One region of the Methylobacterium sp. 17Sr1-1 genome, then DNA from elsewhere that is predicted to be linked to it. Evidence: riboswitches for the same ligand, from Rfam matches in the RefSeq annotation. Region 1 holds a riboswitch; each other region holds the start of a gene.
What was found. Region 1 has a riboswitch for cobalamin ahead of DK412_RS28655 (TonB-dependent receptor). Riboswitches for the same ligand answer to the same signal wherever they lie in the genome.
Positions count from the first base shown of each region.

Region 2: it holds a riboswitch for cobalamin, as region 1 does, so the genes downstream of both, DK412_RS23715 (TonB-dependent siderophore receptor) here and DK412_RS28655 (TonB-dependent receptor) in region 1, are expected to answer to the same signal.
Region 3: it holds a riboswitch for cobalamin, as region 1 does, so the genes downstream of both, DK412_RS10555 (CbtB domain-containing protein) here and DK412_RS28655 (TonB-dependent receptor) in region 1, are expected to answer to the same signal.

Region 1 is NZ_CP029552.1:6,256,658-6,260,192, reverse strand. Features, by position in the region: gene DK412_RS28655 (TonB-dependent receptor) at 1-1,196, opposite strand, end outside; cobalamin riboswitch at 1,377-1,525, opposite strand; gene DK412_RS28650 (Trm112 family protein) at 1,652-1,855, opposite strand; gene DK412_RS28645 (LON peptidase substrate-binding domain-containing protein) at 1,905-2,573, opposite strand; gene trxA (thioredoxin) at 2,743-3,535, opposite strand, start outside.
Region 2 is NZ_CP029552.1:5,217,585-5,221,119, forward strand. Features, by position in the region: gene DK412_RS23705 (SGNH/GDSL hydrolase family protein) at 1-460, shown strand, start outside; gene DK412_RS23710 (TAXI family TRAP transporter solute-binding subunit) at 674-1,609, shown strand; cobalamin riboswitch at 1,709-1,918, shown strand; gene DK412_RS23715 (TonB-dependent siderophore receptor) at 2,117-3,535, shown strand, end outside.
Region 3 is NZ_CP029552.1:2,331,934-2,335,468, forward strand. Features, by position in the region: gene cobW (cobalamin biosynthesis protein CobW) at 1-698, opposite strand, end outside; gene DK412_RS10545 (DUF1636 domain-containing protein) at 695-1,072, opposite strand; gene DK412_RS10550 (CbtA family protein) at 1,069-1,815, opposite strand; gene DK412_RS10555 (CbtB domain-containing protein) at 1,904-2,080, opposite strand; cobalamin riboswitch at 2,110-2,311, opposite strand; gene cobU (bifunctional adenosylcobinamide kinase/adenosylcobinamide-phosphate guanylyltransferase) at 2,440-2,952, shown strand; gene cobO (cob(I)yrinic acid a,c-diamide adenosyltransferase) at 2,949-3,535, shown strand, end outside.

The DNA.
Region 1 (3,535 bases):
CGGAAGCCGACGCTGGTGCGCAGCCAGTCGGTCCAGCGCACCCGGTTCTCGTAAGTGAAGGCGGCGCTCGCCTCCAGCACCCGGTCGGCGAGCACCGTCGAGCGGTATTGCCGGGCGGTGGTGTTGAACAGGCCGACCCGGATGTCGTCGGTGCGGGTCTGCACGCCGATCTCGTTCTCCACGGCGAACCCGAACAGGTCGCCCTGGAACGTCCGGGAGATTTCGCCGCCGCCGAGCACCCGGGCGTCGCGCTGGCGGAACTGGTCGCCGTTGACCGGATCGTTGAGGAAATACGTGAAGTCGTTCCAGAGGTTCATCTGGTAGCGGACCAGGTAGGCCGAGGCCCGGGTGGTGCCGCCGGCATCCGACTGGCTCCAGCGCCCCGAGAGCGAGAACCGCCCGGTATCGCCGCCATCGGTCGGATCGAGGGTGCCGTAGCGGCCGATGATTCCCTCCGCCACCGCCCGCTCGGGGATCTGGTTGGTGGCGTTCCACCTGGCCCAGTAGGCCATGCCGGTGACGGCGAATCCGTCGGTCGCGGTGCCCTGGCTGTAGCGGGCGACGCCGTTGAGCTTGCCGAGCCGGTCCGGCACCGCCCAGGGCCCGTCATAGGTCTGCGCCTCGCCGGCGACGAGCAGGGTGCCGGCGCCGAGGGGCACGGAGGCCGCCGAGAGCCCGCGCCTGAAGCCGAAGCTGCCCAGCGTGGTCAGCGCGATGTTGCGGTCGAGCGTGTCGAGGTAGTCGATCCGCACCGAGCCGGCGGAGGCGAAGTCGCCGTCGCGGACGAAGTAGGGGCCTTTGTGGAACTCCACCGCGCCGACGAGCTCGGGGATCAGGAAGTTGAGGTCGGCGTAGCCCTGGCCGTGGGCGTGGGTGCGCATGTTCACCGGCATGCCGTCGACGTGGATGGCGATGTCGGTGCCGTGGTCGAGGTTGAAGCCGCGCAGGAAGAACTGGTTGGCTTTGCCCTCGCCGGAATGCTGGGTGACGATCAGGCCCGGCACCGCCTCCAGCACCTCGCCCGGGCGGGTGACGGGCAGGCTGTTGAGGACGGCCCCACTGACGATGCCGGCGCTCGCCGACTCGACTGGGCGCAAGGCGCCGCCGATGCCGGTGACGCCGCCGGGATAGCTGGCGCTGGCCGCGCCCGGAGTGCCGGTCACTGGCGCTTTCACCTCGATCTGGTCGAGGGGGATGTCGTCCTGGGCGAGGGCGGGGACTGGCAGGCTCGCGGCGAGCGCCGCGAGGAGTGGAAGACGGGAGACAGGCACGGGCGAGCCTTCATGGGCTGTGGCACGTCACCGTGGAGGCACCGGCACACCCCGGCCGGCGCGTCCCACATGTGACCACGGCTGACGGCAGGTCTTCATCCCTACCAAGTCTCCTGGCTTACGGGTCTCCGCCCCCCATCGTCTTCCCGGGCGCTGACACCCAGTGACATCGGTGATGGAGGCCTCGCCGCTCACAGTTGCGGGGGCAGCCGCGGCTTCTCGGCACCGCGTTCCCTTTTGATCCCCTGGGGGAACCGTCCCGTCGAGGTGTAGGCGCGGACGGGGCGGGCGCCAACGTGGCCCGCGCCGATTTGTCGGGCGTGTTGCCGGTTGTCGACGGGAAACCGCGCGGGATCCCGCGTCGGCGCGGCGCCGTCGCCTCAATCCGCCAGCGGCCGGGCCTCTTCCGGCAGCATGATCGGGATGCCGTCGCGGATCGGGTAGGCGAGCTTGGCCGAGCGGCTGATCAGCTCCTGGCGCGCCGAATCGTAGTCGAGCCGCTCCTTGGTCAGGGGGCAGACCAGGAGTTCGAGCAGCTTCGGGTCGATGCGGGTGGCCTCGAAGGAGGCGGGGGAATCGCTCACGGGTGGTCCTTCCGAATGGGTCCGGCGGCTCTCTAGCCCAAAGCGCCGCCTATTGCAGCGTCGGCTCGGCTCCCGAGGCCCGCACCAGCTCCATCTCGGTCACGGCGATCAGCACCTCGGCCCGGGTCTTGAGGTCGGGCGCCTCCAGCATCGCCTGCTTCTCGCGCGGGCCGAACGGGCTCATCATGCAGAGCGCATTCACCAGGGCCTCGTTCGGCGCCTCCTCGATCCCGGCCCAGTCGACCTTGAGGTCGTTGGCCTCGACGAAATCGCGAAGCGCCTTCAGCACCCCGGCGCGGTCCACCGCCTCCTCGCCGGCGCGGGCGTGGAAGTCGCTCTCGAACGGCGCGAAGGTGACCCTGCAGCGGCGGAAGCCCATGGCGTTCGGCAACTCCTCCTCGATCCGGAACCGGGCGATGCCGGTGAGCGAGATCAGGTAGCGGCCGTCGCCGGTCTCGGCGAACTGGGTGACGCGGCCGGCGCAGCCGATCCGGAACAGCTTCGGCGAGAGCGGGGCCTCGCCGGATTCGGAATCCGGCTGGATCATGCCGATCACGCGGTCGGTGCGCAGGGCCTCGTCGATCATCGCGAGGTAGCGCGGCTCGAAGATGTTGAGCGGCATCTGGCCCCGCGGCAGCAGCAGAGCCCCGGGGAGGGGAAAGACCGGGATCTCGGTCGGGCAGTCGGCCGGCCCCTTGTAGGCGACGTTCATGCTCATCGGCGTCGCTCCCGCGCGGATCGGAGGGGTGTCCCGGGCTCCGTCGTCTCGGGCCCGGGATCACAGCGTGCCATCTAGGGCGCCGCTCTCCGGCGTGGATACCTGTCCGGCGTAATGCCGCGCCCGGGATGCACTTCGCGACGCAGTTCGCGACGCATCCCGGCCGGCCTCACGAGAACATCAGGGTCGACAGCTTGCGCCGGCCGCGGATGGTCATCGGGTCCATCGGTCCCCAGGCCTCGAACAGCTGGAGCAGCTGCTTGCGGGCGCCGTCGTCGTTCCAGGACCGGTCGCGGCGGACGATCTCGATCAGCTGGTCGACCGCCTCCTGCTGCTGGCCCTTGGCGTTGAGGCCGAGCGCGAGGTCGAACCGGGCCTGGTAATCAGCGGGGTCGGCCTCGATCCGGCGCTGGAAGCCGGCGAGGTCGCCGAGCGACGCCGCCTGCTCGGCGAGCTCGATCGCGGCCTTCACGGCGGCGATGGCCGGGTCCTTGGCGGCCTCGGGCGGCGCGGCCTCGATGAAGCGGCGGGCGCCCTCGAGGTCGTCGGCATCGAGGTGGAGGCGGGCGAGGGCCGCGATGGCGCCGGCATGACCCGGCTCCTGGCCGAGCACCGCGGCGTAGATCTCGGCGGCGGCCTGGGTGTCGCCGGCCTCGGCGGCGGCTTGCGCCTCCGCCATCGCATCCTCGATCGCCGTCGGGCCCACCGGGCCGACCAGGCGCTCGATGAAGGCCTTGATCTGCGCCTCGGGGAGCGCCCCCATGAAGCCGTCGACCGGCTGGCCGCGCTGGAACGCGATCACCGCCGGGATCGACTGGATGCCGAGCTGGCCGGCGATCTGGGGATGCTCGTCGATGTTCATCTTGACGAGCTTCACCTTGCCGCCGGCGTCCTTGACGGCCTTCTCGATGATCGGGGTGAGCTGCTTGCACGGCCCGCACCAGGGCGCCCAGAAATCGACC
Region 2 (3,535 bases), 1.0 Mb from region 1:
GGTGGCGGAGATCGAGCCCGACCTCGTGGTCTGGCAGGTCGGCGGCAACGACGCGCTCGCCCGCGTCGACATCGAGGATTTCTCGCAGTCGCTGGCCGAGACCGTGGCCTGGATCAAGTCGCACGGGATCGACGTGGTCCTGGTCGATCCGCAATACACCGCGAGCCTCGCCAAGGACGATTACTACCGCCAGTTCGTCCAGGCGATCCAGAAAGTCGCCGAGCGCGCGCAGGTGCCCCTGGTCCAGCGCTACGAGGCGATGCGCTACCTCGCCACGCGGGCGATCAGCGCGCTGAAAGGCGAATCGCGGGGCGACACGGCGCAGTCCGGCGCCGGCTTCCGCCTGGCCGATCTCGGCTATCGCTGCATGGCCGAGCACGTCACCCGGGCGATCACCGTCTCGCTGCTCCAGCCGGACGTGGCGCCCGCAAAGGCGGCGGCGCCAGTGCCGGCGAATTGAGACATCGCTCCACGACATTTTTCCATCCGCCACGTCATTCCGGGGCCGCGCAGCGGAGCCCGGAGTCCAGAACCGCAGGTTTTGCAGAAGAATGCGGATTACATTTCGCTTCATCCTGTATCACCTGAGCGTCTGGATTCCGGGCTCTGCTGCGCGGCCCCGGAATGACATGGCGGGGTGCAGAGTCGTCGAGAGAATGCAGGACACCAAGCAATGCTGAAACCCTGGCTGATCGCCGCCTCCTGCATCGCCCTCCTCACCGCGATCCCCGCCCCCCGCGCCGCCGAACCCCTACGCCTCGTCCTCGCCACCGCGACGCCCGGCGGCGGGTTTCCGGCCTATGGCGAGGCGCTGGCGGCGGCGCTCCGGGAGGTGGATCCGGATCTCACCTTGGAGTTGCGCGCCAGCAAGGGCTCGACCGAGAATCTAGTCCTCCTGCGCGATCGCCACGTCGATCTCGGCCTCGTCCAGGGCGAGTACGCCTACGAGGCGCTCGAAGGCCAGGGCGCACCGGCGGTGACGGTGGTCGCGCCGGTCTACGCCGCACCCGGCCTGTTCGTGGTGCCGGCGGGGAGCCCGGTGACGCGCATCGACGACCTGCGCGGGCAAATGGTGGCCCTCGGCACGAAGAGCTCCGGGCTCACCGCCATGGGCCGAACCGTGCTGCGCGGCTCCGGCATCGACCCCGAGCACGACATCCGCCCGATCCTCCTTGAGCACGCCGGCGACGGCCCGGCGATGGTGCGCGACGGACGGGCCGCGGCCCTGTTCGGCGGCGGCACCGGCTGGCCGGGCTTCCGGACCATGGCCGAAGCGCCGGGCGGCGCCCGCTTCCTCGGCCCCTCGGCGGCGGCGATCCCGGCGATCCTGGCGGCGAGCCCGTCCCTGCGGCGCATCACCGTCGCGCCCGGCACCTTCCCGGGCCAGAACGCGGCGATCGAGACGGTGGGGTCGTGGAGCTTCGTTCTCGGCCGGCCCGGCCTCGACCCGGCCGCGGTGACCCGCCTCGTCGCGGCGATCGACAAGGCGAAGCCGGCCCTCGCCCGGCTCTTGCCGCACGAGCGGCCGAGCGACCCGCGCGACTTGAAGGACGCCGTCCCGGCGGCGTGGCTGCACCCCGCGACGGCGGCCTTCCTGCGCGGGGAGTAGGGCCGGGAGGCCCTGCCGGACAGTGTGATCCCGCAGCCACAGCGATCGCAACATTATTACATTGCGTTTCTGGATGTTGCTCCCCGGTGGGCGGGCTGCCATGGATGGTGCCGCCAAGGTTCCTGGGGCGCGAGCCCGCGGGCGAAGAGGGAACTCGGTGAGTCCTGACGGGACGAAGCCGAGGCTGCCCCCGCAACTGTGAGCGGAGAGGTCCCGCCGCCGACGGCCACTGGTGCGCCTGCACCGGGAAGGCCAGGCGGGTCCGACGATCCGCGAGCCAGGAGACCTGCCTTGAGCGCGCGCCGTCTGGCGCGGTCACGTCCCGCGGGCGGTACGGCCCGGAGGAGCGCTCGGGCATGCGCCGCGCGGACGCGCGGACTCAGCCTGCCGCTCGCCCGGATCGCGTCGCGCGGCAACAGTCGAGTACGCTCCGTGAAACGCCGTCCGCCGTCCCCCAGCGTTCCGTCCGCTCACCCGGCGCCCCACCGGCGTCGGTACGGTGCGACCCTGGCGACCGCGCTCGCTCTCGGCGCCGCGGCGCCCGAGGCCCGGGCCGAGGAGACCATCGCCCTCGACGAGGTCGTGGTGGAGGGCCCGCGCCCGCCCGTGCCGGGCCCGAGCCTGCCGGTGCTGCCGACCACCGCCGCCGGCACGATCGGCCTCGTCGGCCCGACCCCGGGCTTTCGCGCCGACCGCGCCGTCAGCAGCACGAAGACGGACACGCCCCAGCGCGACGTGCCGCAGGTCGTCACCGTCGCCCCCCGCGAGGTCATCACCGATCTGGCGGCGACGCGGGCCGAGCAGGTCCTCGCCTACACGCCGGGCATCGTGCAGCAGAACAATTTCGGCGGGCTCTCGCCCCTCGGCTACGCCGTGCGCGGCGTCGCCACGGCCGAGATCTACAAGAACGGATTTCCCCTCGCCCGCGGGTTCCCGCCCCAGCAGGACACCCAGAACATCGAGCGGATCGAGGTGCTGAAGGGCCCCGGCGGCGGCCTGTTCGGCCGCAGCGACCCGGGCGGCCTCGTCAACATCATCACCAAGCAGCCGACGAGGGAGCGCTTCGTCGAGATGGGCGGGCTCTGGGGCTCGTTCGAACAGGCCCGCGGCACGGTCGATGCCGGAGGCAGCCTCGACGAGGAGGGCACGCTCCTCTACCGCTTCAACCTCGCCGCTGGACGCCAGAGCAGCTTCCGGGATTTCGTCGACGGCGACCGGCTCCTCGTCGCCCCGGTGGTGAGCTGGCAGGTCACGCCCGATACGCGGGTGACGGTCGAGACCGAATTTCTGCGCAACCGCGCGGTGTTCGACCGCGGCATCGTGGCGATCAACGGGCAGCTCGGCGCATTGCCGATCTCCCGCTTCCTCGGCGAGCCGGGCCAGAGCATCCATCAATCCAGCGACACGATGCAGGTGCGGGTCGACCACCGCTTCGATGCCGACTGGCAGATGCGGCTCGCGACCTACTTCAACACCGGCGCGCTGACCGGCGAGGCGGTGGAGGTGAGGGGGATCGCCGCCGACAACCGCACCGTCCTGCGCGACCGCAACCTGCGCAATTACCGCTGGGACGTGGCGATCGGCCAGGCCGAGCTGGTCGGACGCTTCGACACCGCCGGGATCGGCCACACCCTGCTCCTCGGTGTCGAGCGCGAGAGCACCGATGCCCGCTACCAGCAGGTCCGCTCGCGCTTCCGCCAGACGCCCTATTCCCTCGACATTGATGCCCCGGTCTACGGCCGGCCGCTGCCGCCCTTCGCCTTCCAGACCAACGGATTCGAGCAGGTCACCAACACGGCTTTCTACGCCCAGGACCAGATCAGCTTGACCCCGGAATGGAAGGCGCTCGTCGGCGCGCGTTTCGACGTCTTCGAGCAGTCGTTCCGGGAGCGGACCACCGGGCTCCAGACCGACCAGACCCATTTC
Region 3 (3,535 bases), 2.6 Mb from region 1:
TCCTCGGCGGCCGCGTTGAGGCCGAGCAGCACGCGGGAATCGAGGGCGCCGTGGGCGGTCTCGACGAGCTTGACCGCGCGGGGCAGGTGCGCCTCCACCTCGGCGCGGACCCGGGCCCGCTCGCCCTCGTCGAGGAGGTCCGACTTGTTCATCACCACGAGGTCGGCGCAGAGGAGCTGGTCCTCGAACACCTCCTCGAGCGGGTTCTCGTGCTCGACGCTGGCATCGGCCGCGCGTTGGGCGGCCAGCGCCTCCGGGTCGTCCGCGAAGGCGCCCGAGGCCACTGCCGGGCCGTCCACCACCGCCACCACGCCGTCGACGGTCACCCGCGAGCGGATCGCCGGCCAGTTGAAGGCCTGGACCAGGGGCTTCGGCAGGGCGAGGCCGGAGGTCTCGATCAGGATGTGCTCGGGCGGCTCCGGACGGTCGAGGAGCTTGTTCAGGGCCGGCACGAAGTCATCGGCGACGGTGCAGCAGATGCAGCCGTTCGGCAGTTCCACCACCGCGTCGGCGTCGCAGCCCGGGATGCCGCACTCGGCCAGCAGCGAGCCGTCGAAGCCGACATCGCCGAACTCGTTGACGATGATCGCGAGGCGCCGGCCGTCGTTGTGCTCGATGGCGTGGCGCACCAGCGTCGTCTTGCCGGCGCCGAGGAAGCCCGTGACGATGGTGCAGGGAATCTTCTTGAGGATGGTCATGGCTCAACCGGCGCGGGAGGGATGCGGGCGACGACGCCCTTGCGGAATTCCTGCGGACGCTCGCGCCAGGGCACGATGCCGTCCGGGGTCCCGGCATAGAGGCCGACGCCGTCGAGGATGATGTCGGCGGAGATCGCCGGGTCGAGGTCGCCGTAGATGTAGGTCCAGCGGCCGGGGCTCGCGACCGCGACCGTGCAGGGCCGCTTGCAGACCGAGAGGCATTCCACCGGCTCGATCCGCACGGGCGCGCCGGGCCGGGCCGCGAGCGCTTCGGCGAGCGCGTCGTGCAGGCGGGCACCGGCGCGGGGGCCGTCCGCCGGATCGGCAGCGTCGCGGCAGGTGGTGCAGACGTAGAGCGTCACGGGATCGCTCACGCGGCCACCTCGCTCCGACGCGCCACGCTCTTCGTCCCGGCGACGGCACCCCAGGCCCAGCCGAAGGCGAGGCCGAGCACCGCCCAGAACGCGAAGGCGACCGCCAGCGACCGGGCGGCGAACTGCGCCGCGTAGACCGGCGGCATCGCGGAGATCTCTTCCGGCCCGTGCGGGGCGCCCCAGAGGTGCGGCGCGACGATGAGGGCGAGGCCGATCGCGATCGCGGCGGGCCGGCGGCGGATCGCCACCAGGTAGAGGCCGATCGCGGTGGCGAGCGCCGTCGCCACCCACCAGAGCTGGCGCGATTCGAGGGCGGCGGCCGCGGCACCGGGCAGTTCCGGCGGCAGCCCCACCGCCGGCGCGAGGCTGGCGGCGAGGAAGCCGCCGATGCCGAATGTCAGCGCCTCGGACGGCGTCACCTCGCGGCCGGTCGCGACCAGCACCGCGCCGAGCAAGAGCGCGTAGCCGACGCCGCTCACCAGCGTCGCGAGGGCCGTGAAGGCGAGGCGCGGCAGGCCGGGCGCGGGCTGCCATTGCGCCTCGGCCCCATGGTCGTGGCCCGCATGAGCCAGCACGATCAACGGGTTGGCGAAGGCGTGGGGAGCCGGCACGGCGCTCTCCGCCGTCTCGTACTTCTCCGCCGCCAGGATCAGCGGAGAGGTGAGGGCGAATTGCAGAACCGAGGTCACGCACGCGGCGAGGAAGCCGGCGACCAGGGCCGCGGCGAGCAGACGTTTCGTCATCGTGGGATCACCTGCACGACCAAAGGGCCGCGGGCCCGCGGCCCCTCGGGGCGCAGGCCGCGCGGCTTTTAAGAGGGTCGGGCCCTGGTCAGTGGCAGGGGAAGTTGTGGGCGTGGCGCCAGTCGTGCGCGGCGTTGTGCAGGGCGACCACCGGCGCGAAGCCGGAGACGAACAGGAGCCCGATGCCGAGCGTGGCAGCCAGGAGGACGGCGCTCAGGCGCTCGCCGGCGAGGGCGGGGGAGAGGGACCGGGTGATCGCGACCATGACGAACTCCTGCCGCCCCACCGGCGGCGTCGAGAGAAAGGGGTGACGGCAGGTCTCCTGGCTCGCGGTGTCTTGCCGGCCCACCGCCTTCCCGGATCGCTCCAGTGGCCGATGGCGGACCGTGTGCGACCGCTCACAGTTGCGGGGGCAGCCGCGGCATACCGGAAGAAGCCCGGCTCCCGCGTTCCCTTTTCACCTCGTCGCCGAGGCACCGTCGTGCGCGACCCTAGCCGGTCGCCTGCGGGCTTGCAATCGGCGCGGCCTGCCGCGACACCTCCGCCCCCGAGTTTTTCGCGGCCCCGCGTTGTCCGCCAGATGAGGAGATGTCCGTGCCGGATCCGGACCGCGCCGCCCCGCGCCTGACCCTGGTGCTGGGCGGCGCCCGCTCAGGCAAGAGCCGCTACGCGGAAGGGCTGATCGAGGCGCGGCCAGGGCCCTGGCGCTACGTCGCGACGGCGCAGCCTTTCGACGACGAGATGCGCGCGCGCATCGCCGAGCACCGCGCCCGCCGGCCTCCGCCCTGGGAGACGGTGGATGCGCCGCGCGATCTGCCGGCGGCGATCGCCCGGGCGCCCGCCGGCCGGCCGGTGCTGGTCGATTGCCTGACCCTGTGGCTGACCAACGCGATGCTGGACGAGGCGGCCGACCTCGCGGCGGAGACCGACGCGCTGGTCGAGGCCTGCCGGGCGGTGGCGGGGCCGCTGGTGCTGGTCTCGAACGAGGTCGGTTACGGCATCGTGCCGGAGAACGCGCTGGCCCGCCGGTTCCGCGACGAGGCCGGGCGCCTGCATCAGCGCCTCGGGGCGATTGCCGACCGGGTGGTGCTGGTGGTGGCCGGCCTGCCGATGATCATCAAGGGAGACGTGCAATGAGCGACGACGAGGCGGCGCGCCATCGCGCCAAGATGGAGAAGCGCAAGGCGGTGCAGGACGCCGAGGTCGCGGGCAAGACGATCGAGAAGGGCCTGCTGATCGTCCATACCGGCCCCGGCAAGGGCAAGTCGACCGCCGCCTTCGGGCTGATGCTGCGGGCGCTCGGCCGCGGCTGGCGGGTCGGGGTGGTGCAGTACATCAAGGGCGCCTGGGAGACCGGCGAGCGCTTCGCGCTGGAGCGGTTCCAGGATCAGGTCGCGTGGCACACGATGGGAGAGGGCTTCACCTGGGAGACCCAGGACCGCGACCGCGACGTGGCGGCGGCCCGCGCCGCCTGGGCGAAGACCGAGGCGCTGATGGCCGATCCGGCGATCCGGCTCCTGATCCTCGACGAGCTCAACATCGCCCTGCGCTACGATTACCTGCCGCTCGCCGAGGTAGTGGAGGCATTGAGCCGGCGCCGGCCGGACCTGCACGTCGTGGTGACGGGGCGCAACGCCAAGCCGGAGCTGATCGCGGCGGCCGACCTCGTCACCGAGATGGGCTCGGTGAAGCACCACTTCGCGGCCGGGGTGAAGGCGCA